2 regions of the Streptomyces sp. NPDC002790 genome follow, and region 1 is predicted to be linked to the other one. Evidence: riboswitches for the same ligand, from Rfam matches in the RefSeq annotation. Region 1 holds a riboswitch; the other holds the start of a gene.
The links. Region 1 has a riboswitch for S-adenosylmethionine ahead of thrC (threonine synthase). Riboswitches for the same ligand answer to the same signal wherever they lie in the genome.

Region 1 (10,895 bases):
GCCGGCACCGGATCATGGTCGGCGGCGGACGCCGTGGCGGCACCCGCCCCCACCAGGGCCGTCGCCGCCAGGACCGTCGTCAATACGCGCTTGCGCAAGCTGTTCGTCATGCCCGCCCAACGACCGGCGTCACCCGCAGGTCACCGCTCCACATGCGCCCCGCCCCGCCCTCCCGCATTCTGGCCCCATGGCTGACAGCACCCTTTCGAAGATCTCCTGGACCGAGTTCCGCCCGGACCGGCGCCTGCTGACGGTGGGGGCAGCGCTCACCGGTATCGGCACCCTCACCGCGATGGCCGGGGTCGGCGTCCTCGTCTACGAGCTGGCGCGCGCGGGCCGCAGCTGGACCGGCAGCTGGGACGTCCCGCCCACCGAAATGGCCTCCCGCGCCCTCCACCAGGCCCAGGCCGTCGCGACGAGCGCGAGCCGCGCGGGCCGCGACACATGGAAGACGTACCAGGAGGGCGCGGCCTGACCTGCCGCCCCTGTTCTATGAGGCCCGTTCTATGAACCCGGCGTACCCACGCCGTGCAGCAACGTGTCCACGACCCGCGCGGCGAGGGCGTCCACGGCGGCATCGGTGTCGGGTGCCTGCCCCGCGGCTTCGTGAATGAGGGCGTAGTACACGGTCCGCGCCCAGTCCAGATCGGCGTCGGGACGCAACAGGCCGGCGTCGCGGGCGCGCGAGAACAGCGCCGCACAGCGGGTCATCACGTCCTCGTGGACGCGCGCGACCTCAGGGTCCGCGAGGGGGAGGGCGCCCATCGCGAAGCCCCAACTGGTCTTCACCCGAAGCACGTTCACGGTCGCCTGATAGAGCGCGACGGCCGGCGGCGACGTCTCCGGCCGCGCCGCCTCGACCGCCTCGTGGAACCGCTGCGTCGCCCAGGCCGCGAGCGCCCTGATCAACGCCTCCCGCGACGCGAACCGCCGGTGGACCGTGGTCCGCGCGACCCCGGCGGCCTCGGCGATCTGCTCCATCGTCGCCGCCGGATTCACGGCCAGCACCCGCTCGGCCGCTTCGAGGATCGCGCGCACGGTCCGTTCGGTGTCGGCACGAAGCGGCTTCGTGGAGGCGGGCTGCGCCATGGCGGGCAAATCCTTCCGATGGGGGACGACCTCAAAAGCGTACGCCAATGTGGCAACTCACCAACTACTTGCAACACGCATGACGCATATCCTATGTTCAACGCATCACCTGAGACGCAGGTGTCGACCAAGGGGAGCGTCATGGACCTGCAACTGAACGGCAAGACCGCCCTCGTCACGGGCGCCAGCCGAGGCATCGGGCTCGCCGTCGTCCAGTCCCTGGCCGCCGAAGGCGTACGCGTCGTCGCAGCCGCCCGCACCGCCGCCCCGGAGTGGAAAGCGGCCGGGGCGATACCGGTGACGGTGGACCTGTCCGACCCGGCCGGGGCCGAGCGGCTGGTCACGGAGGCCGTGGCCGAGCTGGGCGGGATCGACATCCTGGTCAACAACGTCGGGGGCGGCGACGGCGCCCTGAGCGGCGGCTTCCTCGACCTGACCGACGACCAGTGGGCGCAGGTGACGGACCTGAACTTCTCCGCCACCGTCCGCGTCACCCGCGCCGCGCTACCCGCCCTGCTGGCCGCCCGCGGCTCGATCGTCAACGTCTCCTCGACCAGCGCCCGCGTCCCGCAGGGCAGCCCCATCGCGTACGCCACGGCCAAGGCCGCGCTCACCGCGTTCGGCAAGGGCCTGGCGGAGGAGTTCGGCTCGCGGGGGGTCCGGGTGAACACCGTCTCGCCGGGCCCGGTCCGCACCGCGATGTGGGAGAGCCCGACGGGTTACGGCGCCGGGGTCGCCACCGCCATGGGCATCGACCACACCGACCTCCTGGCCGGACTGCCCACGGCGACAGGCATGCTCATCGACCGCCTCATCGAACCCGAAGAGGTCGCGACCCTGATCACCTACCTGTCGTCCCCCCTCGCCGCCGCGACCACAGGCACCGACCACCTCATCGACGCCGGCTCGGTCAAAACCGCCTGACCCATTGAAGCCCCGCCGACGCCCATTCAAGCCCCGCCGGCGATTGAGGCGCGGGGCCCGGGGCAGAGCCCCGATCTTTCAAGCCCCGCACTTCGAACGAGAGCCAGCGGGGCCCGGGGCAGAGCCCCGCGACCGCACCCACGGCTGGCCGCAACAAAACGCCCGAGGGCGGCACCGTCTCACGTAGAGACAGTGCCGCCCTCGGGTTACAGACGAGCTGAACCGCGACCGGCTCAGAAGTCCATGTCACCGCCCGGCATCCCGCCACCGGCCGGCGCAGCGCCCGCCTTCTCCGGCTTGTCGGCGATGACAGCCTCGGTGGTGAGGAACAGCGCGGCGATGGACGCGGCGTTCTGCAGGGCAGAGCGCGTGACCTTCGCCGGGTCGATGATGCCCTCGGCGATCATGTCGACGTAGTCACCCGTGGCGGCGTTCAGACCGTGACCGACGGTCAGGTTGCGCACCTTCTCCACGACGACGCCACCCTCGAGACCACCGTTGACGGCGATCTGCTTGAGCGGGGCCTCGAGCGCGAGCTTCACGGCGTTGGCGCCGGTCGCCTCGTCACCCTCGAGCTCCAGCTTCTCGAACACCGCGGAGGCCTGGAGGAGGGCCACGCCACCACCGGCGACGATGCCCTCTTCGACGGCCGCCTTCGCGTTGCGAACGGCGTCCTCGATGCGGTGCTTGCGCTCCTTGAGCTCGACCTCGGTGGCCGCGCCCGCCTTGATGACGGCCACGCCGCCGGCGAGCTTGGCGAGGCGCTCCTGGAGCTTCTCGCGGTCGTAGTCCGAGTCGCTGTTCTCGATCTCGGCACGGATCTGGTTGACGCGACCCTGGACCTGGTCGCTCTCACCGGAGCCGTCGACGATCGTCGTCTCGTCCTTGGTGATGACGACCTTGCGGGCGCGGCCGAGCAGGTCGAGACCGGCGTTCTCGAGCTTGAGGCCGACCTCCTCGGAGATGACCGTGCCGCCCGTGAGGATGGCGATGTCGCCGAGCATGGCCTTGCGGCGGTCACCGAAGCCCGGGGCCTTGACGGCGACGGACTTGAAGGTGCCACGGATCTTGTTGACGACCAGCGTCGACAGGGCCTCGCCCTCGACGTCCTCGGCGATGATCAGCAGCGGCTTGCCGGACTGCATGACCTTCTCGAGCAGCGGAAGGAGGTCCTTCACGTTCGAGATCTTCGAGTTCACGATCAGGATGTACGGGTCGTCGAGCGACGACTCCATGCGCTCCATGTCCGTGGCGAAGTACGCCGAGATGTAGCCCTTGTCGAAGCGCATGCCCTCGGTGAGCTCGAGCTCCAGACCGAAGGTCTGGGACTCCTCGACGGTGATGACGCCTTCCTTGCCGACCTTGTCCATGGCCTCGGCGATGAGCTCGCCGATCTGGGTGTCGGCGGCCGAGATGGAGGCGGTGGAGGCGATCTGCTCCTTGGTCTCCACCTCCTTGGCCTGCTCGAGGAGAGCGGCGGAGACGGCCTCGGTGGCGCGCTCGATGCCGCGCTTGAGGGCCATCGGGTTGGCGCCGGCGGCTACGTTGCGAAGGCCTTCGCGAACGAGCGCCTGGGCCAGGACGGTCGCGGTCGTCGTGCCGTCACCGGCGACGTCGTCCGTCTTCTTCGCGACCTCCTTGACCAGCTCGGCGCCGATCTTCTCGTACGGGTCCTCGAGCTCGATCTCCTTGGCGATGGACACACCATCGTTGGTGATCGTGGGGGCGCCCCACTTCTTCTCGAGGACGACGTTGCGACCCTTGGGGCCCAGGGTCACCTTGACGGCGTCGGCGAGCTGGTTCATGCCGCGCTCGAGGCCGCGCCGTGCCTCCTCGTCGAACGCGATGATCTTGGCCATGTGAAGTGGTCCTCCCGGACGGGGTGGAAAAGCAAGCAAACGGACCGTGCTGGTGCCCGCGACGGACGGTCTGCAGACCGTGTGGTTCCTTGCACCACCCGGCCCCCGGACCTCACCGACCCGATCCAAGTTCTGTCACTCTCACTCGGAGAGTGCTAAGCCCAATGATTAGCACTCGACCCCCTCGAGTGCAAGGTGCTCTCCTCATCGCGAACAGTCCCACGCAGCACGAAGGGCCCGCCCCCCGGTCACCCGGGAGACGAGCCCTTCATGACGTGCGACGTGCAAGCTTGCAGTCGGACGCGCGTTCAGCCGGCGGCCACGCGGACCATGTCGGCCTGCGGCCCCTTCTGGCCCTGCGAGATCTCGAATTCCACCCGCTGACCCTCTTCGAGGGTGCGGTAGCCGTCCATCTGAATCGCGCTGTAGTGGACGAACACATCCGCACCACCGTCGACCGCGATGAAGCCGTACCCCTTCTCCGCGTTGAACCACTTGACGGTGCCCTGAGCCATGCCTAACTCCCCTATTACTGGCCCTTACGCAGGACCGCACTTCGCGGACCCGGGTCAGACCTCACGCCCCATGGGATATGGGGGTGTGCGCCGGAACGCGTCGACCGCGGCTGAATGTATCTGCCCAACTGCCGTCTGCAACAGGTCAATCGGACGAGAATTCTGGGCACGCCAGATCGGGGGAACCGGGCCAACTCACCGGATCCCAGGGCAAGTCGGGCCGCGCAAATGCCATAAAAGGCCCGAATGGGCCGGTTACTTTGGCTACTTCTTGTCGGGCTCCGGGCGAGAACTCATATGCGCCCGTCATGCACCGTTCATGGAAACGCAGCAGCTTCCCCAACTGTACCGCGCTCAACCATGCAGAATTGCCCCCTCCGCTTCTCTGGCGGAGAGGGCAATTCGGATAACTCTGGGTAGAACGCGAACGATCAGCCGCCGGCGACGGCCGGAATGATCGAGACGCCCGCGCCGTCCGGCGTCGCCGTCTCGAGGCCCTGCTCGAAGCGGACGTCGTCGTCGTTCACGTAGACGTTCACGAAGCGGCGCAGCTTGCCCTGGTCGTCGAGGACGCGGGCGGCGATGCCGGTGTGGTTCTTCTCGAGGTCGGCGATGACGTCGGCGAGGGTGCCGCCCTCTGCGGCGACCTCGGACTTGCCGCCCGTGTAGGTGCGCAGGATGGTGGGGATGCGAACGTTGACGCTCATGGTGGTAACTCCTGTTGCTACAAGTCGGTCGGGCTCAGTGGTCGGCGGCGAGGCCGGCCTCGCGGAACGCGTCGAGGTTCGGCCGGATCGTGGCCGTGGCCTGGGACGAATCGGCGACCGCGGCAAGCGTCTTGAGGCCGTCACCGGTGTTCAGGACCACCGTGGTCAGCGACGGGTCGATCTGGCCCGCCTCGATGAGCTTCTGCGTGACGCCGAGGGTCACACCACCGGCGGTCTCGGCGAAGATGCCCTCCGTGCGCGCGAGCAGCTTGATCGCGTCGACGACCTGCTCGTCGTTCACGTCCTCCACGGCGCCGCCGGTACGGCGCGCGATGTCGAGGACGTAGGGGCCGTCGGCGGGGTTGCCGATGGCGAGGGACTTGGCGATGGTGGTCGGCTTCTGCGGGCGGACCACGTCGTGGCCGCCCTTGTAGGCGACGGAGACCGGGGAGCAGCCCTCGGCCTGGGCGCCGAACAGCTTGTACGGCTTGTCCTCGACGAGGCCGAGCTTGATCAGCTCCTTCAGGCCCTTGTCGATCTTCGTGAACTGCGAGCCGGACGCGATCGGGATGACCAGCTGGTCGGGAAGGACCCAGCCCAGCTGCTCGCAGATCTCGTACGCGAGCGTCTTGGAACCCTCGCCGTAGTACGGGCGCAGGTTGACGTTGACGAAGCCCCAACCCTCGCCCAGCGGGTCGCCGATGAGCTCGGAGCAGAAGCGGTTCACGTCGTCGTAGTTGCCCTCGATGGCGACGAGGTCACCGCCGTAGACGCCGGCCATGACGACCTTGCCCTCTTCCAGGTCGTGCGGGATGAACACGCAGGACCGGAAGCCGGCACGGGCGGCAGCGGCGCCGACGGCGCCGGCCAGGTTGCCGGTGGAGGAGCAGGAGAGCGTGGTGAAGCCGAAGGCGCGGGCGGCCTCGATGGCCTGCGCGACGACGCGGTCCTTGAAGGAGTGCGTCGGGTTGCCGGAGTCGTCCTTGACGAACAACTTGCCCTCGGCGACGCCCAGTTCACGGCCGAGGTTGTCGGCCTTGACGAGCTTGGTCCAGCCGGGGTTGATGTTCGGCTTCTCGGCGACGTCGGCCGGGACGGGCAGCAGCGGGGCGTAGCGCCAGATGTTGGCGGGTCCTGCCTCGATCTGCTTGCGCAGCGTCTCGGGGTCACCGACGGGGAGGTCGTACGCGACTTCGAGCGGGCCGAAACACTCGGCGCAGGCGAAGACGGGGCCGAGCGGGACGACGGCGCCGCACTCGCGGCAGGAGAGGCCGGATGCCGGACCAAGGTCGACGGCGTCGGTGGCGGCGGTTTCGGTGGCGACAGTCTGTACAGCCATGAGAGGCGAGGCCCTTTCTCCTCATCTTTCCCGTGACGCATCTCGCCACGAGACGGATTTGGCACCTTCACTAGCCGGGAGCCTCGCGAGCGCACTGGAGTGTGCGAAACGAGACCGGCTGGAGGGTTGCCGGGGCTTCAACGGGCCGTTTCCCTCTGCCCCTCTGGATGAGCGGTATTCGATTGTGTGGATTCAGTTGTGTACGGCAGGCGACCCCCGGCATGCGATGGTCACCGACCTTGTTCAAGACTGTAACCGAAGGCCCGGACCGCAGAGATAGTCGTCCGAACCGCGAGATGGATCACATGTCGATCCTTAGGGAAGGAACCCAGACCGTGCTGGAAGAGGTCGAGCGCTGGCTGAACAGGCGCTCCTGGTCCGTGGCGGACCATCCGCTGCACCGGTTGGTCGCCGCCAAGCACGCGTCGGGGCAGACGGTGAGTGTCGTACTGCCCGCGCTGAACGAGGAGGAGACGGTCGGCGAGATCGTCTCCGAGATCCGGCGGACGCTGATGACGGACGCGGTGCCGCTCGTCGACGAGCTCGTCGTGATCGACTCCGGCTCCACCGACCGCACCTCCCAGGTCGCGGCGGCGGCCGGGGCGCGCGTCGAGCACCGGGACGCGATCCTGCCGCGGATCCCGGCAAGGCCCGGCAAGGGCGAGGTGCTGTGGCGCTCCCTTTTCGTCACGTCCGGTGACATCGTGTGTTTCGTCGACGCCGACCTGAAGGAGTTCTCCGCGGACTTCGTCTCCGGGATCGTCGGGCCGCTCCTGACCGATCCGGGCGTGCACTTCGTGAAGGCGATGTACGACCGTCCGCTGGCCGGGGCCACCGGGGAGGGCGGCCGGGTGACCGAGCTGATGGCGCGGCCGATACTCAATCTGCACTGGCCCCAACTGGCCGGATTCGTCCAGCCGTTGGGCGGCGAGTACGCGGCCCGGCGCTCGCTCCTCGAGCGGCTCCCGTTCCCCGTCGGATACGGCGTGGAGCTCGGCCTGCTCGTGGACGCGCTGCACACCGTGGGCCTGGACGCGCTGGCCCAGGTCGACGTCGGCGTGCGCAAGCACCGGCACCAGGACGGGCAGGCGCTCGGCCGGATGGCGGCGGCGATCTACCGCACCGCCCAGCTGCGGCTGGCGCGCGGGCACCTCATCAGGCCGGTGCTCACGCAGTTCGAGCGGGGCGAGGACGGCTTCGAGCCGCGCACCCACGAGGTCGACACGGAGGAGCGGCCGCCGATGATCGAAATCGGTGAGTATGCGGAGCGTCGCGCGGCGTAATCGCGGGATGATCATGATTATTGCCTAGATTGCCCCTTATGTGGCTTAAACATCTCAAGGGCATGGCGGCGCTCGCCGCCACAGTAACGGCCGCCGCGACACTCGTCGCCGCGGCCGTCCCCGCGTCCGCCGTCGTCGTCGACCCCTTCGCCAAGCGGTACGAGGAAGCGCTGTACGGCGACTTCATCACCCTCGGCAACACCGTCATGCAGTGCCCGTCCACTCCCGCGGACGACGCGGCGCGGTGTCGAGCCGCACAAGCCGGGACCACGACGGAGAACAACAACCAGTTCGACATGCAGTACACGGACACGGCCGGGTTCGGCACCGGCGTCCTGAACTCCTCGACCGGTGAGGTGACGATCCCGCCGGGCGCCACGGTCGCGTACGCCCGCCTGTTCTGGGGCGGCAACGACGGCACGTACAAACTGGGCCGCAACCAGATCAACCGCTGCGACACCGCGGGCCCCGCCACCTCGCCGACCGACAGCGGCCCGCTGGACACGCGGCCCCGGGTGCGGGTGAACGGCGGGCCCGAGTCCCAGGTGGCCGTGGAGAACGCGGTGCGCACCCCGGCCGAGGTCGGCGGCCCGCACTACTACACGGCCGAGTCCGACGTCACCTCGCTGTTCGCCGGCGTCACCACCGGCTCCCCGGTGCCGGTCGCGGTCGGCGACGTCTGGGCGCCCACCGGCAAGGGCTGCGTCGGCGGCTGGTCGCTGACCGTCGTCTACAAGTACGACGCCCCCAACGCCCAGTACGCGCCCACCCGCCGCAACGTCTACGTGTACGGCGGCCACGTGGTGCAGCAGTCCAAGGACCCCGACACCACGATCTCCATCGACGACTTCTACCGCACGGGCACCCGCGACGTACGCGCCGGCGTCACCGCGTACGAGGGCGACGCGAACGTGACGGGTGACCAGTTCCTGGTGAACGGGCAGCGGATCGCGGACCCCGACGGCGGCGGCACGAACAACTTCTTCGACAGCCACGCCAACGGCGCACTCGACCCGAACGACCACAACAACTTCAGCATCGACGCGAAGGAGGCGATCATCCCGTCGGCCGCGCTGCCGCAGGGTTCGACCTCCGCCGATCTGACGTTCCGCACCAGGGGCGACACCTACGTGCCCTCGGCACTCGCCTTCTCCGTGCCGGTGCCCGACCTGGAGATCAAGAAGAGCGCCACGCCGAAGAAGGTCGCCCCCGGCGGCAAGGTGACGTACACGATCACCGCCAAGAACATCGGCGACCTCGACTACCCGGGCGCCAAGCTCAGCGACGAACTGGACGACGTGCTGGACGACGGCACGTACAACGGGGACGCCAAGGCCGACATCGGCAACGTCACGTACGACGCGCCGAAGCTGAGCTGGCGCGGCGACGTACCGGCCGGCAAGACCGCGACGATCACCTACAGCGTCACGCTGCACGACCCGCTCACCGGCGACGGCAAACTGACCAACGACGTGATGGCGGAGGACACCCCGCGCACCAACTGCGAGGAGGGCACGGAGGATCCGAACTGCGGCTTCTCGCCGGAGATCGAGAAGCCGGAGCCGCCCACCCCGCCGCTGAAGATCGTCACCACCCCGGAGCCCACGACCGCTCCCCCGTGCTCCACGGTCAAGAACACCATCACCATCCGCAACGACAGCGAATACCCGCGCGATAACGCCGCGATCTCCTGGCCCACGAAGGGCGCCGTCGGCACCCCCACCGCCAGCGGCGGCACCATCAGCAAGAAGGGCTCGTCCTTCTACTGGAACGGCACCGTGCCCGCCCACGGCAAGGTGGTCATCAAGGAGAACGTCAAGGCCTCCTGCACTCCGGGGGCGGCCATTGTCATCCCGGTGACCGGTGAGGTGTCCGGCACCAACTGCACCGCCCGCACGCGCGGCGGCGACGACCCGTGCACCGCGGTGATCGGCACCAAGCGCCAGCAGGCGCGGCCCGCTCCGCCGCAGCAGCAGCATCCGCACGGATCGGAGCTGGCCGAGACCGGCGCCGACTCACACACCCTGCTGTACGGCGGGCTCGCCGTCACGCTGTGCGGGCTCGGCGCGCTGATCCTCGCCGCCGTCCGCGGCCGCAAGAACTGACCCGACCGCGGGTTTCGTACACGGCCGGGTCCCCGTCGGGGGCCCGGCCTTACGTTTGAACGTTTCCGGGCCGGGCTAGCGTGCCCCTATGAGTTCCACGACGCATGGTGCTGCTGAGGTTCTCGTCGCGTCCAACCGCGGCCCGGTCTCGTACGAGGTCGACGACGCCGGGGGGATCGCTGCGAAGCGTGGCGGGGGCGGTCTGGTGTCGGCGCTCGGCGTCGTCGAGGACAAGCTGTGGGTGTGCTCGGCGCTGAGCGAGGGCGACCGGGAGGCGGTGCGGCGCGGGGTCGCCGAGCCGGGGGTGCGGATGCTCGACATCGACGCCGACGTGCACACGGACGCGTACAACGGGATCGCGAACTCGGTGCTGTGGTTCGTGCACCACATGCTGTTCCAGACGCCTCTGGAGCCGTCGTTCGGCCCGGAGTTCCGCAGGCGGTGGGCGTCCTACGAGGCGTACAACCAGGCCTTCGCCGAGGCGCTCGCCGAGGAGGCGGCGCCGGGCGCGACGGTGGTCGTGCAGGACTATCACCTGACGCTGGTGCCGGGGATGCTCCGCGAACTCCGCGGCGACCTGCGGATCGGGCACTTCTCGCACACGCCCTGGGCGCCCGTCGACTACTTCCGGATGCTGCCCGACGACATCGCCGAGCAGGTGCTCAGGGGCATGCTCGGGGCCGACCGCTGTGCGTTCCTGACCCGGCGCTGGGCGGACGCCTTCACCGACTGCTGTACGCATCTCGTCGGCGGCACGTCCGGGACCCGGATCGGGGTGCACGGGCTCGGCGCCGACGCGGACTTCCTGCGCGAGCGGGCGCACCGGGACGACGTGGAGGAACGGCTTGCGGCGCTGCGGGCGCAGATCGGCGGGGACGGTTCACGGAAGGTGATCGTCCGGGTCGACCGGACCGAGTTGTCGAAGAACATCGTGCGGGGGCTGTGGGCGTACGAGCTGCTCCTCGAGTCCGCGCCCGAGTGGCGGGAGCGGGTCGTGCACGTCGCGTTCGCGTATCCGTCGCGGCAGGATCTGGCCGTGTACCGCGACTACACGGACGAGGTGGCGCGGGTCGC
Region 2 (20,347 bases), on a different contig from region 1:
GGGGCATCGTCGGATAGCCGGTCTTCGTGACGTTGTACCCGTCGACGACGAGGTGCGCCTGCGGCAGCGCCAGCAACTGGTCGAGGATCGCCGGGTCGTGCTCGTGCAGGGCGCGGGCCGCGATGTCCTTCGGCGTCATCCGGCCCGGCTCCACGGCGTCCACGGAGTCGGCGGGCCGCGCGGACACCGGCGGCAGCGCGAGCTCCCTGCGCAGCCCCTGGGCCGCGTCCAGGACCGTGTCCAGGAGCAGCCGCACCCGCATGTCCTCGACGCTGCGCCCCTCGCGGGCCGCCCGGCGGGAGGACTCGAGGGCCGACTCGGCCTCGCCGAGCCGCGACTTGAGCCGGCGCGTCTCGCTCTCCGCCGCCGATACCTGGGCCTGCCCCTCGGCGCGCACCACGTCGGTCTCGGCCCTCGCCTTGCGCACGGCGGCCTCGCCGCGCTTCACGTCGCTGAGCGCGGCCCGCAGCTTGCGCTCCACGGAGGCGACCTCGCGCTTGGCGGCGTCGGACTCGGCGCGCAGCCGCTCCGTCTCGGTCTTGGTGTGGGCCCGGGCCTCGGCCAGCTCGGCGCGCAGCCGCTCGAGTTCGGCACGGGTCTCGTCGTCGGCCCGCTCGGCGTCGGCCCGCTCGGCGTCCTCGCCCGCGGCGGCGACGAGCTTCACCCAGCCGACGGGCCGCAGCACATACGCGGCCGCCGCCACATCCAGCGGATCGGCCGCGGGTGGCGGGGATCCCGCCTCCAGGGCGGCCGCCAGCTCGGACTGCGCCTCCCGCAGGCGCTCCCCGATGCGCTGCCGGAACAGCGGGTCGCTCTCCAGGGCCGCGGCCATGGCGTTGCCGGCGAACTTCATCCGCCGGGTCGGGGCGAAGCGGGCATACTGCCGCAACTGGGACGGGAGTTCACCCACCGTCAGACCGCCGAAGCCGTCCGACGCGATCTGCACGACCCGTCGTCGTACCCCCTCGGGCAGCGGGCGGTCGAGCACCTCGGCGGCGCCGCCCTCCCCGGCCTCCCCGCCTGTGCTCTCCACCATCCGTCACCCCAATGTCGCTGTGGAGCCGCTCCTCAGGAGTCGGCGCCCGGCCTGTCCACCAGTTCCACCTGATCCACCGCGTTGCACCACCGGCAGCGCACCGACTCGATGGTCTCACTGACCACCTCGCGCTCCTCCACCTTCGGCTCACCGGCCAGGTCCAGGTGGACGTACTCGACGACCTTCGAGGACCGCGTGACGTCGAACCGCGTCAGGTTGCCGCACAGGGTGCAGCGCCAGCGGGTGGTGGCGGTCGGCAGGGGAACCGTCATCGAGTGGTGCCTTCTTCCGGATGCATACGGATTGCGTGGTGCTGCTTTATTGCCCGTAACCCTACGGCCTGCCGTACGCCGCCCGCTCCCCGCCTTGCGTCATGCTCTGTCCATGATCGGCAATGGGCGCTCCGCGATCGACAGGCTGACCGCATTCCTCAGAGGTCACCCGGCTCCGGTCACGTACAGCATCATCGCGGTCTGCTGTGTGGTCTTCGTGCTGTCCCCCGCCTCGGGCCTGAACCCCGGCTACGGCACCGGCGACCAGCTGCTCGCCGCGCAGAGTGCCTACTTCGAGCGCTGGGGCGTGGTCCCCGGCGAGCTGTTCGACGGTTCGGCGCGGGCCCTGCTCACCCCTCTCACGGCCCTGTTCGTGCACGGCAGCTGGCTGCACCTGCTGGGCAACATGCTCTTCCTCTACGTGTTCGGGGCCATGGTCGAGGAACGCATGGGCCGCCTCTCGTACGCCCTGTTCTACGGGGTCAGCGGCTATCTGGCGCTGCTCGGGTACACGGTCGCGCACGCCGATTCCGACCAGAGCCTGGTCGGCGCGTCGGGGGCGATCTCGGCGGTCCTCGGCGCGTTCCTCTACCTGTTCCCCGGGGCCCGCGTGACGAGCCTCTTCCCCTTTCTCCTCTTCCTGCCGCTGCGGTTCCCTGCATGGGTGGTGCTGCCGTTCTGGGTGGCACTGCAGTGGGTGGCAGCGGGGCAGGTCAGCCAGGGGCCGGGAGTGGCGTATCTGGCGCACCTGGTCGGGTTCTCCGTCGGGTTCCTGTGGGCGTGGGTGCGGTATCGGGGGCGGGCTACAGTTGAGCCGACCCATGCCACGGCCACCGAGGGAGACAGCCAGCCGTGATCACCGCGATCGTGCTCATCAAGACCAGCGTGGACCGGATCCCCGAGATCGCCGAGTCGATCGCGGCCCTGGACAGTGTCAGCGAGGTCTTCTCCGTGACCGGCACCTACGACCTGATCGCCATGGTCCGCGTCGCCCGGCACGACGACCTGGCGGATGTCATCCCCGGGAAGATCAGCAAGATCCAGGGCGTCGAGGGCACGGACACGCACGTCGCGTTCCGTACGTACTCGCAGCACGACCTGGAGGCGGCGTTCGCCATCGGCCTGGACTCCTGAGCGCACACAGCACGCACGACGAAGGCCGCCCCGAGGGGCGGCCTTTCTCATGTCGTCAGTGCCGTACGGCGGGTCAGACCGCCGGGACGCAACGCCCGTCCTCAGTGCGGTAGTTCCACTTCGCGCCGTCCCGCACGAGCTCCGTCACGGCGGTCACGAAGCGCTCCACGTGCTCGTCGGGCGTCCCGGCGCCGAAGCTGACGCGGATGGCGTTGAGGGACTTCTCGCCCGGCGCGGCCTCCGGGGCGCCGCACTCGCCCTGCTGCTGCGGGTCGGAGCCGAGCAGCGTGCGCACCAGCGGGTGGGCGCAGAACAGGCCGTCGCGCACACCGATCCCGTACTCGGCGGAGAGCGCGGCGGCGAAGTGCGAGGAGTTCCAGCCGTCCACGACGAACGAGAGGACGCCCACGCGCGGCGCGTCGTCCCCGAACAGGGACAGCACCTTCACCTCGGGCACGGCCGCGAGCCCCTCCTGGACCTTGCGGATCAGGTACTGCTCGCGGGCGACGAGGTTGTCGAACCCGGCCTCGGTCAGCGCCTTGCAGGCGGAGGCGATGGAGTACACGCCGATGACGTTCGGCGAACCGGCCTCGTGACGGGCGGCGGTGGCGTGCCACTCGACGTCCACGCCGCCGTCGGCGCGCCGCGCGACCTTCTTGGACGCGCCACCGCCCGCGAGGTACGGCTCGGCCTCCGTCAGCCAGTCGGAGCGGCCCGCGAGCACGCCCGAACCGAAGGGCGCGTACAGCTTGTGCCCGGAGAAGGCGACCCAGTCGACATCCAACTCCCGTACGGATACGGGGTGGTGGGGCGCGAGCTGCGCGGCGTCGAGCACGATGCGGGCACCGTGCGCGTGAGCCGCCGCCGCGAGCTCGCGCACCGGCCAGAGCTCACCGGTGACGTTCGAGGCACCGGTGACGCAGACGAGCGCCGAACCAATGGGGCCTCCCCTGCTCGAACGAAGTTGAGAGCTTGGGGAAGGATCACGGTCGGCGAGGGCCCGCTCCAGAGTGGCGACGGCCTCGCCGGGCGTACGAGGGGCGTTGAGGTACGTGACCCGCGCGTCGCGCCACGGCAGCAGCGAGGCGTGGTGCTCGGTCTCGAAGACGAACACCTCACAGTCGGCGGGCAGCGCGGCGGCGAGCAGGTTCAGCGAGTCGGTGGTCGAGCGGGTGAAGACGACCTGGTCGTCCTCGCGGCAGCCGAGGAACTCGGCGACGGCGACCCGGGAGTTCTCGAACAGGTCGGTGGACAGCTGCGACAGGTACCCGGCGCCGCGGTGCACGCTCCCGTAGTACGGCGCGTAGGCGGCGACGTCGTCCCACACCCGCTGCAGGGCGGGCGCGCTGGCCGCGTAGTCGAGTGCGGCGTACGTGACTTCGCCACCGGTGACGAGCGGCACGGTGACGTCCCGGCCGAGGACCGCGAGCGGGGCCGCGGTCTCGGCAGGGGTCTCGGTGCAGGCGGCGGCGTCGACGGAAACAGACATGGGTGAACTCCCTGGCGCGATCAGCGAATTGACCATGCGGGAGCGCTGTACGACAGAGCTCGACCGCAGGGAAAGAAGAGTGAAACGGGTGGGCGGAGGCGGGGCCGGAACGCCCTATCGCATTCGCTTGCTCACGAGACTGCTCCCTTGAGGACCAGGACCCCAGGGTTGTTCGCAGGGGTCCGCGCTTGCCATGGACCTTGCTGTCCACGGCCTGGTCTTCACCCGGGGCACCCCGCCACGGACGGAGGGTTGCCGGACAGCGAGCCGGGGCTTAATCGCTGTCACTCATGACCTGCGCAGCATCTTGCCACACGATCCTGCCGGTGCCCACCGCAGTCCGGATGCCGGACCGCGGTGGGCGCCACACTCACCTGTTGCTGGCCGCCACCCACCGCTCCAGGGCGGACTTCGCCGCGCCGGAGTCGATCGATTCGGCGGCCCGGTCCATGCCGGCCCGGATCTGCTCGACGAGCGTGCCCCCGCCGGGCCGCACGGCCACCAGGGCCGCCGCCGCGTTCAGCAGCACCGCGTCGCGCACGGGCCCCCGCTCGCCGTCGAGGAGGCGCCGGGCGACCTCCGCGTTGTACGAGGGGTCGCCGCCGCGCAGCGCCTCGATGGGCACGGTGTCGATGCCGACGTCGCGCGGGTCGAAGGACTCCTCGCGCACGGCGCCGTCCCGGACCATCCACACGCGCGAGGTCCCGGTGGTGGTCAGCTCGTCGAGCCCGTCGTCGCCGCGGAACACCAGGGACGAGTTGCCGCGCTCGGCGAAGACCCCGGCCACGATCGGCGCCATCCGGGCATCGGCGACGCCGACGGCCTGCGCCTTCACCTTGGCCGGGTTGGTCAGCGGGCCCAGCAGGTTGAAGACCGTGCGGATGCCGAGCTGGCCGCGCGCGGCGCCCGCGTAGCGCAGCGCGGGGTGGAACTTTATGGCGAAGCAGAACGTGATGCCGGCTTCCTCCGCGACCTCGGGCACCCGCTTCGGCGCCAGGTCGAGATTGACGCCCAGCTTCTCCAGTACGTCGGAGGAGCCGGAGGCCGAGGAGGCGGCACGGTTGCCGTGCTTGACGACCTTGGCGCCGGCGCCCGCGATGACGATCGCCGCCATGGTGGAGATGTTGACCGTCTTCGCGCCGTCCCCGCCGGTGCCGACGATGTCGACGGTCTCGCCGGGCACGTCGATCACGTTGGCGTGCTCGTACATGCCGCGTACGAGACCGGAGATCTCCTGCACGGTCTCGCCCTTGGCGCGCAGCGCCACCGCGAACCCGGCGATCTGCGCGTCGGTGGCCTCGCCCCGCATGATCCGGTCCATCGCCCAGGCGGTGTCGTCGGCGCTCTGGTCGCGGCCCTCCAGCAGGCCGTTCAGGACGGCGGGCCAGGAACGGTCCGCCGAGGTGTTGCCTCCAGCGGGGTTCAAAGCGCTCATGGCCGCTCCTGTGTGCATCTGTGGGTTGAAAGGTGCTGCGGTCCCACCCTATCCAGGTCCCGGGACCGCGAAGAGCCCCCGTCCAGGCACTGGACGAGGGCTCTCGCGGTGGCTTGCAGCGACGAATCAGAGATCAGTGATGGCCGTGGCCGCTGGTGATCTCCTTGTACTCCTCGGCGGTCGGCTTCGGGATCTGGTTGTTCTCCCCGTAGTAACCGCGCGAGAGCTTGCCGCGCAGCTTCTGCAGCCGCGAGACCTTGCGCTCGACACCGTTCTCGTCGACCGTCGGGCCGATCTCGGCCGGCTGGTACTGCTCGTGCGCCGTGAGCGTGTGCAGCGCCTCCTGGTCGAGCGGCTCGTGCACCTCGACGAACTCACCGTGCGGCAGGCGCTTGATGATGCCGGACTCGCGTCCGTGCAGCACCTTGTCCTTGTCGCGGCGCTGGAGGCCGAGACAGATGCGCTTGGTGATGATGAAGGCGATGACCGGTCCGACGAAGAACGCGATCCGGACGAACCAGGTGATGGCGTTGATCGACAGGTGGAAGTGCGTGGCCCAGAGGTCGTTTCCACCACCGATGAGCAGCACCATGTACCAGGTGATCCACGCGACGCCGAAGGCCGTACGCGTCGGAGCGTTGCGCGGGCGGTCCAGGATGTGGTGCTCGCGCTTGTCGCCGGTGACCCAGGACTCGATGAACGGGTAGACCGCGATCGCGACCAGGACCAGCGGGAAGACGACCACCAGTGGGATGGCCACGCCCAGGACGAGCGTATGACCCCAGAAGTCGATCTCCCAGCCAGGCATCACACGGATCAGGCCCTCGGAGAAGCCCATGTACCAGTCGGGCTGGGCACCGGTGGACACCTGGTCCGGCCGGTACGGACCGATGGCCCAGATCGGGTTGATCGTCGCGATCGCGGCGATCACCGCGATGACGCCGAAGACCAGGAAGAAGAAGCCACCCGCCTTGGCCATGTAGACCGGGAGCAGCGGCATGCCGACGACGTTCTTGTTGGTCTTTCCGGCACCCGCGAACTGCGTGTGCTTGTGGTAGAAGACCAGGATCAGGTGCGCCGCCATCAGGCCGAGCATGATGCCCGGCAACAGCAGGATGTGGATCGAGTAGAACCGTGCGACGAAGTCGCCGCCCGGGAACTCGCCACCGAAGAGGAAGAACGACATGTACGTGCCGACGATCGGCACGGACAGGATCGCGCCCTCCATGAAGCGGACACCGGTGCCGGAGAGCAGGTCGTCCGGGAGCGAGTAACCGGTGAAGCCGGTGAACATGCCCAGGACGAACAGCAGGAAGCCGAACAGCCAGTTGACCTCACGCGGCTTGCGGAACGCACCCGTGAAGAACACGCGCATCATGTGCACGAACATGCCCGCGAGGAAGATCAGCGCGGCCCAGTGGTGGATCTGACGGATCAGCAGGCCACCGCGCACATCGAAGGAGATGTGCATCGTCGAGTTGAAGGCCTCCGACATCAGCTGCCCCTGGAGCGGGACGTAGCTGCCGTCGTAGGTGACCTCGTTCATCGACGGGTGGAAGAACAGCGTCAGATACACACCCGTGAGGATGATGATGATGAAGCTGTACATGCAGATCTCGCCGAGCATGAAGGACCAGTGGTCCGGAAAGATCTTGCGCATGTTGGACTTGGCCAGGGAGTAGATCCCCAGACGTCCGTCGGCCCAGTCGGCTACACGCTCGCCGGCCGGTGCCTTCTCGCGCGCAGGCGCGTCGTTCGTGGTCGTAGTACTCATCCGCGCTCCCAGAAGGCAGGGCCGACGGGCTCAGCGAATTCGCTCTTCGCCTCGAGGTGACCCTCGGCGTTGACGCCGATGCGCAGCTGCGGCAGCGCGTGACCGGCAGGACCGAAGATCACCCGGGCGCCGTCGGAGAGGTCGAAGGTGGACTGGTGGCACGGGCACAGAGCGTGGTGCGTCTGCTGCTCGTACAGCGAGATCGGACAACCCACGTGGGTGCAGATCTTCGAGTAGGCCACGATGCCCTCGTGGGACCACTCGAGTTCCTGCTTGTCCTTGATGTTCTCCGGCTGGATCCGGACGAGCATCAGGGCGTCCTTGGCGATGTTCGTCTGGAAGTCCTCGTCGTGCTCCTCCAGGCCCTCGGGCTTGGCGAAGGTGAGCGAGCCGACCGCGATGTCCGAAGGACGCAGCGGCTCGTTCGTGTTCATGTTGACGAGGGTCAGACCCTTCTTCCACGACGTGGTGCGCAGCTTCTTCTCGGGCAGCGGCCCGAGGTCACGAAGCAGCACCACACCGGAAAGGGGCACCAGTGCCAGCGCGCCGAACAGGGTGTTGCGGATCAGCTTGCGCCGGCCGAACTGCGACTCGCGGGCACCGTCGGCGAAGTCCGACATGACCTGCGCCCGAACCTCGGGCTCGGCCTCGATCGGGTGCCGCTCGGAAGCGACCTCGACGTCGGACATCAGGGTGCGGGCCCAGTGGACCGCGCCCGCGCCGATGCAGAACAGCGCCACACCGAGAGTCGTACCCAGCGCGAAGTTCAGCGCGCTGATGTGACCCAGCGGGAAGATGTAGACGCTCGTATCGACGTCGATGGTGACGTACGAGGCGATGAAGCCGATGGTGGCCAGCATCGACACCGTGAACAGGAAGGCAACGACGCGCTCGGACCGCTTGGCGGCCCGCTCGTCGATGTCCTGGACCCGGTGCTCGTGGGGCGGCAGACCCGGGTCGGCGAAGGGCTCGTCCTTCACCGCGACCGAGCCGTGCTCCTCGGCTGCCTGCTCAGTGGGCAGGTTCTCTTCTGGAATGTCTTGGCTACTCATGACTTCTTGGCCTTTGCGGTCCGAGCGGCAACCCAGATGGCGACGGCGATCAGACCGCCAAGCCCGAAGATCCAGGCGAACAGGCCCTCACTGACCGGGCCGAGCCCGCCCAGCTTGAGTCCGCCGGGGCTTTCGGAGTTGTCACCGTTGACCGCGTCGAGGTACGCGATGATGTCCTGCTTGTTCTGCTTGGTCATCGTCGTGTCCGGGAACGACGGCATGTTCTGCGGGCCCGTCTGCATGGCCTCGAAGATGTGCTTCGGGGCGACACCCTCAAGGCTCGGTGCGAACTTGCCGTGTGTCAGTGCGCCACCCTCACCGGTGAAGTTGTGGCACTGGGCGCAGTTGGTGCGGAACAGCTCGCCACCCTTGGCGATGTCCGCTCCGTTGGCGCTGTAGTCCTTGTCGGTCGGCGTGACCGGACCGGCACCCAGCGACGCGACGTACGCCGCGAGCTGGTCGATCTCGGCCTGCGAGTAGATGACCTTCTTCTTCGGGACCTGCGCGCCAGGCTGCTGGGCCGGCATCCGGCCGGTACCGACCTGGAAGTCGACGGCGGCGGAGCCGACGCCCACGAGGCTCGGCCCGTCGGACGTGCCCTGACCGCCGGTTCCGTGGCAGCTGGCGCAGCCTACGGAGAAGAGCTTCTTGCCCTCGTCGATGGCGAGGGACTGGGAGGTTTCATCGGCCTGCGCCTTGTCCGCCGGCGCGAACGCGGCGTACAGCCCCCCGGTGGCCGCCAGCGCGAGGAGTAGGACGACGACCGCCGCCAGCGGATGGCGTCGTCGTGCGGAGAGCTTTTTCACGGATTACCCCGGTGTCAGGATCTTCTGCGTCGGTGCTGCGGAAATGTGTCGGGTACTTCGCCCGATGCTGTGATCGTCGAGCTACTTGATCAGGTAGATCGTGGCAAAGAGGCCGATCCAGACGACGTCCACGAAGTGCCAGTAATACGACACGACGATGGCGGCCGTCGCCTGATGGTGGGTGAACCTCCGGGCCGCGTACGTCCTGCCGAGGACGAACAGGAAGGCGATGAGGCCACCTGTCACGTGCATGCCGTGGAAGCCGGTGGTCAGGTAGAACACCGAGCCGTACGGGTCGGAGGAGAGCGAGAGCCCATCCTTCTTGACCAGCTCGGTGTACTCGTAGACCTGACCGCCGATGAAGATCGCACCCATGATGAAGGTGACGATGAACCACGACCGGAGCTTCTTCACGTCGCCGCGCTCAGCGGCGAACACGCCCATCTGGCACGTGAGGGAGGAGAGCACCAGGATCGTGGTGTTCGTCGCGGAGAACGGAAGATTCAGCGCATGCGCCATTTCCTTCCAGTGATCCGGTCCGGTCACCGATCGCAGGGTGAAGTACATCGCGAAGAGGGCCGCGAAGAACATCAGCTCGGAACTCAGCCAGATGATGGTTCCGACGCTGGTGAGGTTCGGTCGATTGACCGACGGGTGCGCGTGCCCGGTTTCTACTGTCGTTGCTGTCGCCACGACCGACATTATGTCGGTCGCTTATCTCGCCCTCACTCCGGGGGGTGCCGTTCGGAGTGTCTGGGTGGTGTGTCCAGCCCATATGGCCCATCGGAGCCGCGTGCGAACCGGTGTTGACGGGGTGTCGGGAGGAGTAGGCTCCGCCGCAGTTACGTTCTTGGGCTCCACCGACCGACAACGCCTCGGAGGAACGATGCAGTCGACCGCGACGGTTCTGGTCTACAGCGACGACGCCAACACGCGCGAGCAGGTGCGCCTCGCGACAGGCCGACGGCCCGCGTCCGACGCCCCCGAGGTCCAGTTCATCGAATGCGCGACACTTCCGGCCGTCCTGAAGGAGCTGGACAGGGGCGGGATCGACGTCTGCGTCCTGGACGGCGAGGCCGCTCCCGCGGGCGGGATGGGCGTGTGCCGGCAGATCAAGGACGAGATCTTCCACTGCCCGCCGGTGCTGCTCCTGATCGGCCGCCCGCAGGACGCGTGGCTGGCGACGTGGAGCCGCGCCGAGGCGGCTGTGACGCTCCCTGTGGAGCCCGTGGAGTTCGCCGCGGCGCTGGCCTCCCTGCTGCGCTCCCGGCTCGCTGTCGACGCCTGAGTCGCCCCGCACAGACCGACCGGCGCCCGCACGCACCGACTCCCGTACACCGATGGCGTACGGGAGTCGGACATCACAGCGCCGAACCTGCCGGGCGGCCTCAGACCTCGGGGCTGAGCCGTGCCTGGAGGGCCGGGTCGGGCTTGTCGGCCTTCGGAGCGAGGGCGCTGCCCGCCTTCCACTTCTTCCAGCTGACGTTCCAGTCGCCGAACCCGTTGCCGAACGGGTCCATCTCCGAGCCGTAGCTGTTGACGACCTTCACGATGTCGCCCTGGCGCACGGTGTCGTAGAACCAGGCGGCGTTGCTGGTGCTCATGCCGGTGCAGCCGTGGCTGACGTTCGCGGAGCCCTGTGAGCCGACGGACCAGGGCGCGGCGTGCACGTACTCGCCGCTCCACGTGACGCGGGTCGCGTAGTACACGGGCAGGTCGTACGAGTCCGAGGAGCCCTCGGAGATGCCGATCGTCTCGCCCCGCATCCGTACGTAGTACTCCTTGCCGAGCACCACCTTGACGCCGTTACGGGTCTCGAAGCCGGCCTTGCCGGTGGTGACCGGCATGGAGTTGATCTCCTTGCCGTTGCGGTAGACCGTCATGGAGTGCGAGGAGGCGTCGGTGACGGCCACGATGCGGTCACCCGTACTGATGGTCAGCGGCTTGGAGCCGCCGCCCCACAGCCCGTCCCGGATCTTCACGCCCGCCAGCCTGCTGCTGGCCGTGATTTTCGCCTGTGTGGGCCAGTAGCCCTTGGGCCGATAGTGGAGTTCGGTGCTGTCCACCCAGTACCAGGAGCCGTCCACGGCCGGCTTGGAGTCGACCTTCAGGGAACGCTCCACCAGCGCGCGGGACTTCTCGTCCCGGACGGGCTTGTTGAGTTCGGCGGTGAGGGGCTGTCCGACGCCGTAGGTGCCCTTCTGCGGGCCGAACGTGACCTTGAGGGCCTTCTCCTTGGCCGGGTGACCCGTGTCGAAGCCAAGGACCTTGCGGCCGGGTTCGCCGTCCTCGTCCTCGGTGCTCACCCGGACCGTGTAGTGGGTGTCCGCGGTCAGCGGGGCGGTGGTGTGCCACCTCGCGCCGTCGGCGGAGAGTTCGCCCGCGACATGGCGGCCCATGGCGTCCTGGGCGGTGACGTCGGTGATGCGGGACTCGTCGCCCTGCGCGGTGACTTCCAGCGGCTTGTCCGGGTCCGCCTTCTTGGCGCTGCCCACGGGGCCGTTGAAGGAGATCTGGCTCGCCGCGTCATACGGCTCGGCGGAGAGCGGGTGGGAGGAGTTGCCGCATGCCGCTGTGCCCGCACCGAGTGCGGCCACCAGCACGGTGCAGCCCAGAACCGTACGGATACGCGGTGAGTGGTTCATGAACTCACCGTAAGAAGGTTCCGCGCGTCCAGCGCGGCGAGTGAGCCGCACGGGGCATGTCGAAGGGCCCGGACGCTCCATCAGGAGTGTCCGGGCCCTTCGGGTACGGGAGTTCAGTCCCCGGTCAGCCGAGGCTCACTGGTTCTGGTTCTCGCCGCGGTAGTACTCGAAGACCCAGCCCCACAGGCCGAACAGCAGCAGGGGGGCCGAGAAGTACAGCAGCCACCAGCCGATCGCCACGGCCAGGAACGCGAGCGCGCCGCCGACCGCCAGCGAGAGCGGCTGCCAGGAGTGCGGGCTGAAGAAGCCCACCTCGCCGGCGTCGTCCGCGACGTCGGCCTCCTTGTTGTCCTGGGCACCGGTGTCGGCACGCCGGGCCGTGAAGGCCAGGTAGTAGCCGATCATGATGCACAGGCCGAACGCCAGGAAGAGTGCCGTCGTACCGGCCGGCTCCTTCGACCACACGCCGTAGACACCGGCCATGATCAGGACGAAGAGGCTCAGCCAGATGAACATCTTGCCTTGGACCTTCACTTGCCGGCCTCCTTAGCAAGGGCCTTGTCGCCGTGTGCGGCGTTCTCAAGCTGGTCCAGGGCGGCGATCTCCGGGTGGTGGAGGTCGAACGCCGGGGATTCCGAGCGAATGCGCGGCAGGGTGAGGAAGTTGTGCCGCGGCGGCGGGCAGGACGTCGCCCACTCGAGCGAACGGCCGTAGCCCCACGGGTCGTCGACCTCGACCTTCTTGCCGTACTTGGCCGTCTTCCAGACGTTGTAGAAGAACGGCAGGATCGACAGGCCGAGCAGGAACGAGCTGATCGTCGAGATCGTGTTCAGCGCGGTGAAGCCGTCGGCCGCGAGGTAGTCCGCGTAACGACGCGGCATGCCCTCGACGCCCAGCCAGTGCTGCACCAGGAACGTGCCGTGGAAGCCGATGAACAGCGTCCAGAAGGTGATCTTGCCGAGCCGCTCGTCGAGCATCTTGCCGGTCATCTTCGGCCACCAGAAGTGGAAGCCGGCGAACATCGCGAAGACGACGGTGCCGAACACCACGTAGTGGAAGTGCGCCACCACGAAGTACGAGTCCGAGACGTGGAAGTCCAGCGGCGGGGCCGCGAGGATGACGCCGGTCAGACCACCGAAGGTGAAGGTGATCAGGAAGCCGATCGTCCAGAGCATCGGTGTCTCGAAGGACAACGAGCCCTTCCACATCGTTCCGATCCAGTTGAAGAACTTCACGCCTGTTGGCACGGCGATCAGGAACGTCATGAAGGAGAAGAACGGAAGCAACACACCGCCGGTGACGTACATGTGGTGCGCCCACACCGTCACGGAGAGACCGGCGATCGCGATCGTCGCGCCGATGAGGCCGGAGTAGCCGAACATCGGCTTGCGCGAGAACACTGGGATCACTTCGGAAATAATCCCGAAGAATGGTAGGGCGATGATGTACACCTCTGGGTGACCGAAGAACCAGAAGAGGTGTTGCCATAGCAATGCGCCGCCATTACTGGCGTCGAATACATGCGCACCGAACTTGCGGTCCGCCTCCAGGGCGAACAGCGCGGCCGCGAGGACCGGGAAGGCCAGCAGGACCAGCACACCGGTCAGCAGCACGTTCCACACGAAGATCGGCATGCGGAACATCGTCATGCCAGGAGCGCGCATGCAGATGATCGTGGTGATGAAGTTGACCGAACCGAGGATCGTGCCGAAGCCGGAGAAGGCCAGACCCATGATCCACATGTCGGCGCCGATGCCCGGCGAGCGGACGGCGTCCGACAGCGGGCTGTAGGCGAACCAGCCGAAGTCGGCGGCGCCCTGCGGGGTGAGGAAGCCACCCACCGCGATCAGCGAGCCGAACAGGTACAGCCAGTAGGCGAACATGTTCAGTCGCGGGAACGCGACGTCGGGGGCGCCGATCTGGAGCGGCATGATCCAGTTCGCGAAGCCGGAGAACAGCGGCGTCGCGAACATCAGCAGCATGATCGTGCCGTGCATCGTGAACGCCTGGTTGAACTGCTCGTTCGACATGATCTGCGTGCCGGGGCGAGCGAGTTCGGCGCGCATGAACAGCGCCATGACGCCGCCGATGCAGAAGAACGCGAACGACGTGACCAGATACAGCGTGCCGATGGTCTTGTGGTCAGTGGTGGTGAGCCACTTGATCACCGTCGCGCCGGGGCTCTTGGGGCGGGCCGGCAGCTCGTTCTCGTACGAGTCGCTTGCTGCCGCGGCACCCTGGGGTTCGTTGAGGATGCTCACAGGTTCTTCGTCTCCCGGTCCTTCTCGTGGTCCGTCTGGGCGATGCCAGCCGGGACGTAACCGGTCTGCCCCTTCTTGGCGAGGTCCTTGAGGTGCTGCTGGTAACGCTCAGGAGAGACGACCTTCACGTTGAACAGCATCCTGGAGTGGTCGACGCCGCAGAGCTCGGCGCACTTGCCCAGGAAGGTCCCCTCCTTGTTGGGGGTCACCTCGAAGGAGTTGGTGTGGCCCGGAATGACGTCCTGCTTCATCAGGAACGGCACCACCCAGAAGGAGTGGATGACGTCACGCGAAGTCAGAACGAAGCGGACCTTCTCGCCCTTGGGGAGCCAGAGGGTCGGGCCGGGGTTGTTGGTCTGCGGGTTCCGCTCGCCAGGGGTACCGACCTCGTAGACCCCACCGGCGTTCGCCGGGAAGTCCTCCTTGAAGCGCTTCGGGATCGCCGAGAGCTCCTTGGAGGTCTTGGCGTCACCGTCGACACCCGGCACGTTCTCGACGTAGTTGAAGCCCCAGCTCCACTGGTAGCCGACCACGTTGACGGTGTGCGCGGGCTTGTCTTCGAGCTTCAGAAGCTTCGACTCGTCGCGCGCGGTGAAGTAGAAGAGGACCGACACGATGATCAGCGGAACAACCGTGTACAGCGCCTCGAGCGGCATGTTGTACCGCGTCTGAGTTGGAACCTCGATCTTGGTGCGGCTGCGCCGGTGGAAGATGACACTCCACAGGATCAGACCCCACACCAGCACGCCCGTGGCGAGCGCTGCCGCCCACGAGCCCTGCCAGAGGGAGAGGATCCTAGGGGCCTCCTCCGTCACCGGGGTGGGCATACCAAGACGAGGGAAGTCCTTGTATGTGCAACCGGTAGCGGTTACCAGGATCAGGCCCGCAGTCAGCACCTGCGGCAGCTTCCGCCGCATCGGGCGCCGCGACGAGCGGTCGGAGCCGTTGGGACTCACGTAGCGCCTTCCCGAGAGTCTCGCCCGCGCTCTTTGGTTGGCTACGGCCGCCATCTCGCTGGTCGCTCGCCGCCCTGGCACACGGGCAGGGGTTTGGATGTTTATGCGGACCAAACCCTACTGGACGCTATTTGGGGTCGCGCGGGGAGGGTGCCTAACGCGCCGCGGGTCACTCCGAAGGGTGGGATCGCGGCGCGTTTGTGGGTTTCTGACGGTGGGTCGGGGTGGGGCGCCGCGGGCGGCGGGGTGGTGGGCGCCTCGGGCGGGCAACGTGGCGGGCGCCTCGGGCGGGCGGGGTTGGGCGGGCCCGCGGGTGGCGGTCCGCCGTCGCTGGGGTTGCGCAGTTCCCCGTGCCCCTTTGGGAGGCGGGGCCCGGCCATCCCGGCGGGTGGCGATCCGGCGTGGCTGGGGTTGCGCAGTTCCCCGCGCCCCTATGGGAGGCGGGGCCCGGCCACCCCGGTGAGTGGCGATCCGGCGTGGCTGGGGTTGCGCAGTTCCCCGCGCCCCTTTGGGAGGCGGGGCCCGGCCACCCCGGTGAGTGGCGCGCCGCGGCGGAGCCGCTGATGTCACAGGCCCGCGGCTCTGAAGGGCGCCCCGTGGCGGAGTTGTTGGCGGGGGCGGGCTGGCGGCGCTTAGCGTTGCGGCGTGTCGTACTTTGATGTGGCCTCGTCCGCTCCCCTTCATCCCGTCGCCCGGCAGGCGTTGCAGGCCTCGCTTGATGAGGGGTGGGCCGATCCGTCCCGTTTGTACCGGGAAGGGCGGCGGGCTCGGCTGCTGCTCGACGCCGCGCGGGAGGCAGCCGCCGAGGCGGTGGCGTGTCGGCCCGATGAGCTCGTGTTCACGTCGTCCGGGACGCGCGCCGTGCACGACGGGATCGCGGGGGCGCTCGCCGGGCGGCGGCGCGCCGGAAAGCACCTGGTCGTGTCATCTGTCGAACATTCTTCCGTGCTCCATTCGGCCGCGGCACACGAGGCCCTCGGCGGGTCGGTGACACAGGTCGGCGTGGGGCGCGAAGGAGGCGTCTCCGCCGAGGCGTTCCGTGCCGCGCTCCGCGAGGACACCGCGCTGGCCTGCCTGCAGTCCGCCAACCACGAGGTGGGGACCGAGCAGCCGGTGGAGGAGGTGGCCTCGGCGTGCCGGGCGGCCGGGGTGCCGCTGCTCGTCGATGCCGCGCAGTCCCTGGCCTGGGGGCCGGTGCCCGGCGACTGGTCCGTGCTCGTCGGGAGCGCCCATAAGTGGGGCGGCCCGGCCGGGGTCGGCCTGCTCGCCGTACGGAAGGGGACGCGGTTCGCCCCGCAAGGGCCCGCCGACGAGCGGGAGTCGGGGCGGGCCGCCGGCTTCGAGAACATTCCGGGCATCGTGGCCGCGGCCGCGTCGCTGCGGGCCGTGCGGGCGGAGGCCGCCGAGGAGGCGGCGCGGCTCAAGGAGTTGACGGAGCGGATCCGGACCCGGGTGCCCGAGCTGGTGCCGGACGTGGAGGTCGTCGGGGATCCGGTGCGCCGGCTGCCGCACCTGGTGACGTTCTCCTGTCTGTACGTCGACGGGGAGAGCCTGCTGCACGGGCTCGACCGCGCCGGCTTCTCCGTGTCATCCGGTTCGTCGTGCACGAGCAGCACCCTGACGCCCAGCCATGTGCTGCGCGCGATGGGCGTGGTGAGCGAGGGGAACGTACGGGTGTCGCTGCCCATGGGCGTGGAGGCCGACGAGGTCGAGCGCTTCCTCGACGTGCTGCCGGGTGTCGTGGGCGAGGTACGGGAGAAGCTGGGCGCGCCGGTCGCGGGCGCGGGGGGCACGGAGGAGTCGGTGACCGTCGACGCGCTGGGCCTGACGTGCCCCCAGCCGGTGATCGAGCTGGGCCGGGCCATCACCGGCGTACGTGTGGGCGGCACCGTCACCGTCCTCGCCGACGACGAGGTGGCCGCGATCGACATCCCCGCCTGGTGCCACACGCAGGGCCACGAATACGTGGGAGTAGAACCACGTCCCGATGGGGGCGCCACATACGTAGTGCGCAAGAACGGGTAACCGAGGGGCGCGGGGAACTGCGCAAAACCCAGCCACAAAGAAGCCGCGGCCGCGCCGCTCATCGAAAGAGCAGCCACGGCCGCGGCCTGCACCGGGGCGCGCCTCAGCCCAGGTGCCCCTCCACCTCCAAAGCGGCAGCGTCCCCGTACTGCTTACGGAACCGGTCCATGAACGGCGCCCGCCGCAGCTCGTACTCCTGCGTACCGAGCGTCTCGATGACCAGCGTCGCGAGCATGCACCCGACCTGCGCCGCACGCTCGTGCGAGACGCCCCAGGCGAGGCCGGACAGGAAGCCCGCGCGGAACGCGTCGCCGACACCGGTCGGGTCGACCTTGGCCTCCTCCTCCGGGACGCCGACCTCGAGCGGTTCCTCGCCGGACTTCTCGATGCGCACACCGCGCGCGCCGAGCGTGGTGACGCGGTGGCCGACCTTGCCGAGGATCTCGGCGTCGGTCCAGCCGGTCTTGGACTCGATGAGGCCCTTCTCGTACTCGTTGGAGAAGAGGTACGTGGCGCCTTCGAGGAGCGTCCGGATCTCCTCGCCGTCCATGCGCGCGATCTGCTGCGAGAAGTCGGCGGCGAACGGGATCGACCGGCTTCGGCACTCCTCCGTGTGACGGAGCATCGCCTCCGGGTCGTCCGCGCCGATGAGGACGAGGTCGAGGCCGTCGACCCGGTCCGCGACGGTCTTCAGCTCGATGAGCCGCGCCTCGCTCATGGCCCCCGTGTAGAAGGAGCCGATCTGGTTGTGGTCGGCGTCCGTGGTGCACACGAAGCGGGCCGTCTGCAGGGTCTCGGAGATCCGGACGGACTCCGTGTCCACGCCATGGCGGTCGAGCCACGCGCGGTAGTCCTCGAAGTCCGAGCCGGCGGCGCCGACCAGGATCGGGCCCGTGCCGAGCTGCCCCATTCCGAAGGCGATGTTGGGACCGACACCTCCACGGCGTACGTCGAGGGCGTCGACGAGGAAGGAGAGGGAGACCGTGTGCAACTGGTCCGCGACGAGCTGGTCGGCGAAACGGCCGGGGAAGGTCATCAGGTGGTCGGTGGCGATGGAGCCGGTGACTGCGATTCGCACGGCGTGAGATCGCTTCCTGCGAGGGGAGGGATTGACGCTTCACGCTACCCGCTCGGAGCGCGCGGGCTGAAGTATGCAAAATGCCTGATAGCGGCTCTTTCTTCGGATGTCACCTCAGGGCTACCGTGCCGTCATGACCTACGACGTGTCAGTCATGACCGAGGACGGGCTCGCGGCGTTGCGCGGCGACTGCGTCCGGATGCTTCCGCACTGGGTGACTACGCCCGCGCCGTGGGAGGTTGAGCGGCACGGCCCCGCACCCAGGCCCGCGGGGATCCACGGGGTCGTCGTGCCCGAGTCGTCCGCGCGGCTGATCGACTCCATGGCCGGTTTCGGCGACTGACGGTTTCCGGAAGGGAACCGCACGTCCGCGCGCCCCGTCCCATCGGTGTCCCGGTGAGCAACCGGTGTCCCCGGTGAGAAGGAGCGATGCGGTGAGCGGCGAAGAGCGGACGCGGGACCGGCTCCGGCGACGGCGCACGGCGGCTGTCGTGTCGGTCGCGGCGGCCGTCCTCCTGGCCGGTGGCGGCGGCGCGTATCTGACGGCGAACGCGATGGGCGGGTCCGACGACGAGGGCCGGGGCCGGACCGGCGGCCCCGGTGCGGGCACTCCCCCGCCGCTCGCCCTGGACGGCTACTCGGACGCCTCCCCCTCTTCCGGCACGGCGCCGCCCGGCATCGCGCCCGGCGAGCCCGACCCGAACGGCACCCGTTACAAGGCGACCGGCGACCTCCCGGCGGGCCCCGGGAAGGCGCCCGCCTACCGGACCCGCGGCGAGGTGAGCGCCGCCGAGGCCGGCGCGCTCGCCGAGGCCCTCGACGTACAGGGGAAGCCGCAGCGGTCCGGTGATGCCTGGAAGGTGGGTCCTGCCAAGGACGGTTCGGGTCCCTCGTTGCAGGTGGGCCTGGAGGCGCCGGGGACCTGGACGTACTCCAGGTACGCGCCGTCCACCGGCGGCAAGTGCGCCGGCGGGACGAAGTGCGCGGATCCGACGGGCGGGGGCGGCGCCGAGGACGCGGTGAGCGAGGCCGCCGCGAAGCGGGCCGCCGCGCCGGTCCTGAAGGCCCTCGGCCAGGACGACGCCAAGCTGGATGCCGGGCAACTCATGGGCGCCACCCGCGTGGTGAACGCCGACCCTGCGGTCGGCGGGCTGCCGACGTACGGCTGGTCGACCGGGATCCAGGTCGGCTCGGACGGTCAAGTGGTGGGCGGCAGCGGCCGGTTGAAGGCTCCGGCCAAGGGCGACACGTACCCGACGGTGGGGGCGCGCGAAGCACTTGAGCGGATGAACGGGGCGGCGGCCGGGGGCCGGGTCTCCATCGGCGGGTGCGCGAGTCCGGTGCCGCTGGGCGAAGGCAAGAACGAGGACTGCGCGTCCGCGCCGCCGAAGCCGTCGACGGTCGACGTCACCGATGCGACGTTCGGGCTCGCCGCACACACCGTCGAGGGGCGGCAGGCGCTGGTGCCTTCGTGGCTGTTCGAGGTGCGGCCCACCGGGTCGGACGCCGCGTTCACGGTGACGTATCCGGCGGTGGAGCCCAAGTACCTTGCGGCGCCGCGGAGTTCGAAGCCGTTCCCCTCGGAGCCCTCCGCCCCCTCCGGGAAGGCGGGCGGCGACACCCGCGCCGTGCACGTCCAGGGCTACAGCGCCAAGGGCAGGACCCTGACCCTGCACTTCACGGGCGGCGTGTGCGCGAAGTACGCGGCGTCGGCGGAGGAGTCCGGGGGCCGGGTGAGCGTCAAGGTCACCGAGACAAAGAAGAAGGGCACCGTCTGCGTCCAGATGGCGAAGTTCTATACGTTGCCGGTGACGCTGGACGCGCCGCTGGGTGAGCGGAAGGTGGCGGCGGCGGCCGGCGGAGCCGCCGTGCCGCACGCGCAGAAGAACGCTCCCGGCGGGGTCGAGCCCGCGCCCCGCGGCTGAGCGCCCGGAGCAATGCCGAAGGGGCGGCCCCAGTGGGGCCGCCCCTTCGCGCTTTACAGCTGTACGGCTTAGCTGAACGAGTCGCCACAGGCGCAGGAGCCCGTCGCGTTCGGGTTGTCGATCGTGAAGCCCTGCTTCTCGATGGTGTCGACGAAGTCGATGGAGGCGCCGCCCAGGTACGGGGCCGACATGCGGTCGGTGACGACCTTCACGCCACCGAAGTCCTTGACGACGTCACCGTCGAGCGAGCGCTCGTCGAAGAAGAGCTGGTAGCGCAGGCCGGAGCAGCCGCCGGGCTGAACCGCCACACGCAGGGCCAGGTCGTCACGGCCTTCCTGGTCGAGCAGCGCCTTGACCTTCGATGCCGCTTCGTCGCTGAGCTGGATGCCGTCGCTGACGGTGGTGGTCTCGTCCGATACGGACATCTACATCTCTCCCGGGTTGTTCGGAGACTGCTTG

Region 2: another riboswitch for S-adenosylmethionine. It lies ahead of ABT004_RS27095 (aminotransferase class V-fold PLP-dependent enzyme); the one in region 1 lies ahead of thrC (threonine synthase).

What each region holds. Positions count from the first base shown of each region.
Region 1 covers NZ_JBEOVM010000151.1:1,377-12,271, reverse strand. Annotated here, with positions in the region: gene ABT004_RS33750 (hypothetical protein) at 1-110, opposite strand, end outside; gene ABT004_RS33745 (hypothetical protein) at 188-475, shown strand; gene ABT004_RS33740 (TetR/AcrR family transcriptional regulator) at 505-1,089, opposite strand; gene ABT004_RS33735 (SDR family NAD(P)-dependent oxidoreductase) at 1,231-2,013, shown strand; gene groL (chaperonin GroEL) at 2,247-3,872, opposite strand; gene ABT004_RS33725 (cold-shock protein) at 4,181-4,387, opposite strand; gene ABT004_RS33720 (MoaD/ThiS family protein) at 4,819-5,094, opposite strand; gene thrC (threonine synthase) at 5,129-6,433, opposite strand; SAM riboswitch class I at 6,452-6,607, opposite strand; gene ABT004_RS33710 (glucosyl-3-phosphoglycerate synthase) at 6,769-7,716, shown strand; gene ABT004_RS33705 (DUF7927 domain-containing protein) at 7,755-9,821, shown strand; gene ABT004_RS33700 (alpha,alpha-trehalose-phosphate synthase (UDP-forming)) at 9,910-10,895, shown strand, end outside.
Region 2 covers NZ_JBEOVM010000081.1:6,848-27,194, forward strand. Annotated here, with positions in the region: gene ABT004_RS27075 (NYN domain-containing protein) at 1-1,036, opposite strand, end outside; gene ABT004_RS27080 (hypothetical protein) at 1,069-1,308, opposite strand; gene ABT004_RS27085 (rhomboid family intramembrane serine protease) at 1,421-2,164, shown strand; gene ABT004_RS27090 (Lrp/AsnC family transcriptional regulator) at 2,161-2,442, shown strand; gene ABT004_RS27095 (aminotransferase class V-fold PLP-dependent enzyme) at 2,516-3,931, opposite strand; SAM riboswitch class IV at 4,111-4,227, opposite strand; gene trpD (anthranilate phosphoribosyltransferase) at 4,302-5,366, opposite strand; gene qcrB (cytochrome bc1 complex cytochrome b subunit) at 5,500-7,140, opposite strand; gene qcrA (cytochrome bc1 complex Rieske iron-sulfur subunit) at 7,137-8,192, opposite strand; gene qcrC (cytochrome bc1 complex diheme cytochrome c subunit) at 8,189-8,998, opposite strand; gene ctaE (aa3-type cytochrome oxidase subunit III) at 9,080-9,700, opposite strand; gene ABT004_RS27125 (DNA-binding transcriptional response regulator) at 9,885-10,286, shown strand; gene ABT004_RS27130 (L,D-transpeptidase) at 10,387-11,643, opposite strand; gene ABT004_RS27135 (cytochrome c oxidase subunit 4) at 11,779-12,177, opposite strand; gene ctaD (aa3-type cytochrome oxidase subunit I) at 12,174-13,904, opposite strand; gene ctaC (aa3-type cytochrome oxidase subunit II) at 13,901-14,860, opposite strand; gene ABT004_RS27150 (cysteine desulfurase/sulfurtransferase TusA family protein) at 15,506-16,885, shown strand; gene ABT004_RS27155 (carbohydrate kinase family protein) at 16,989-17,963, opposite strand; gene ABT004_RS27160 (hypothetical protein) at 18,097-18,306, shown strand; gene ABT004_RS27165 (hypothetical protein) at 18,398-19,888, shown strand; gene ABT004_RS27170 (HesB/IscA family protein) at 19,957-20,313, opposite strand.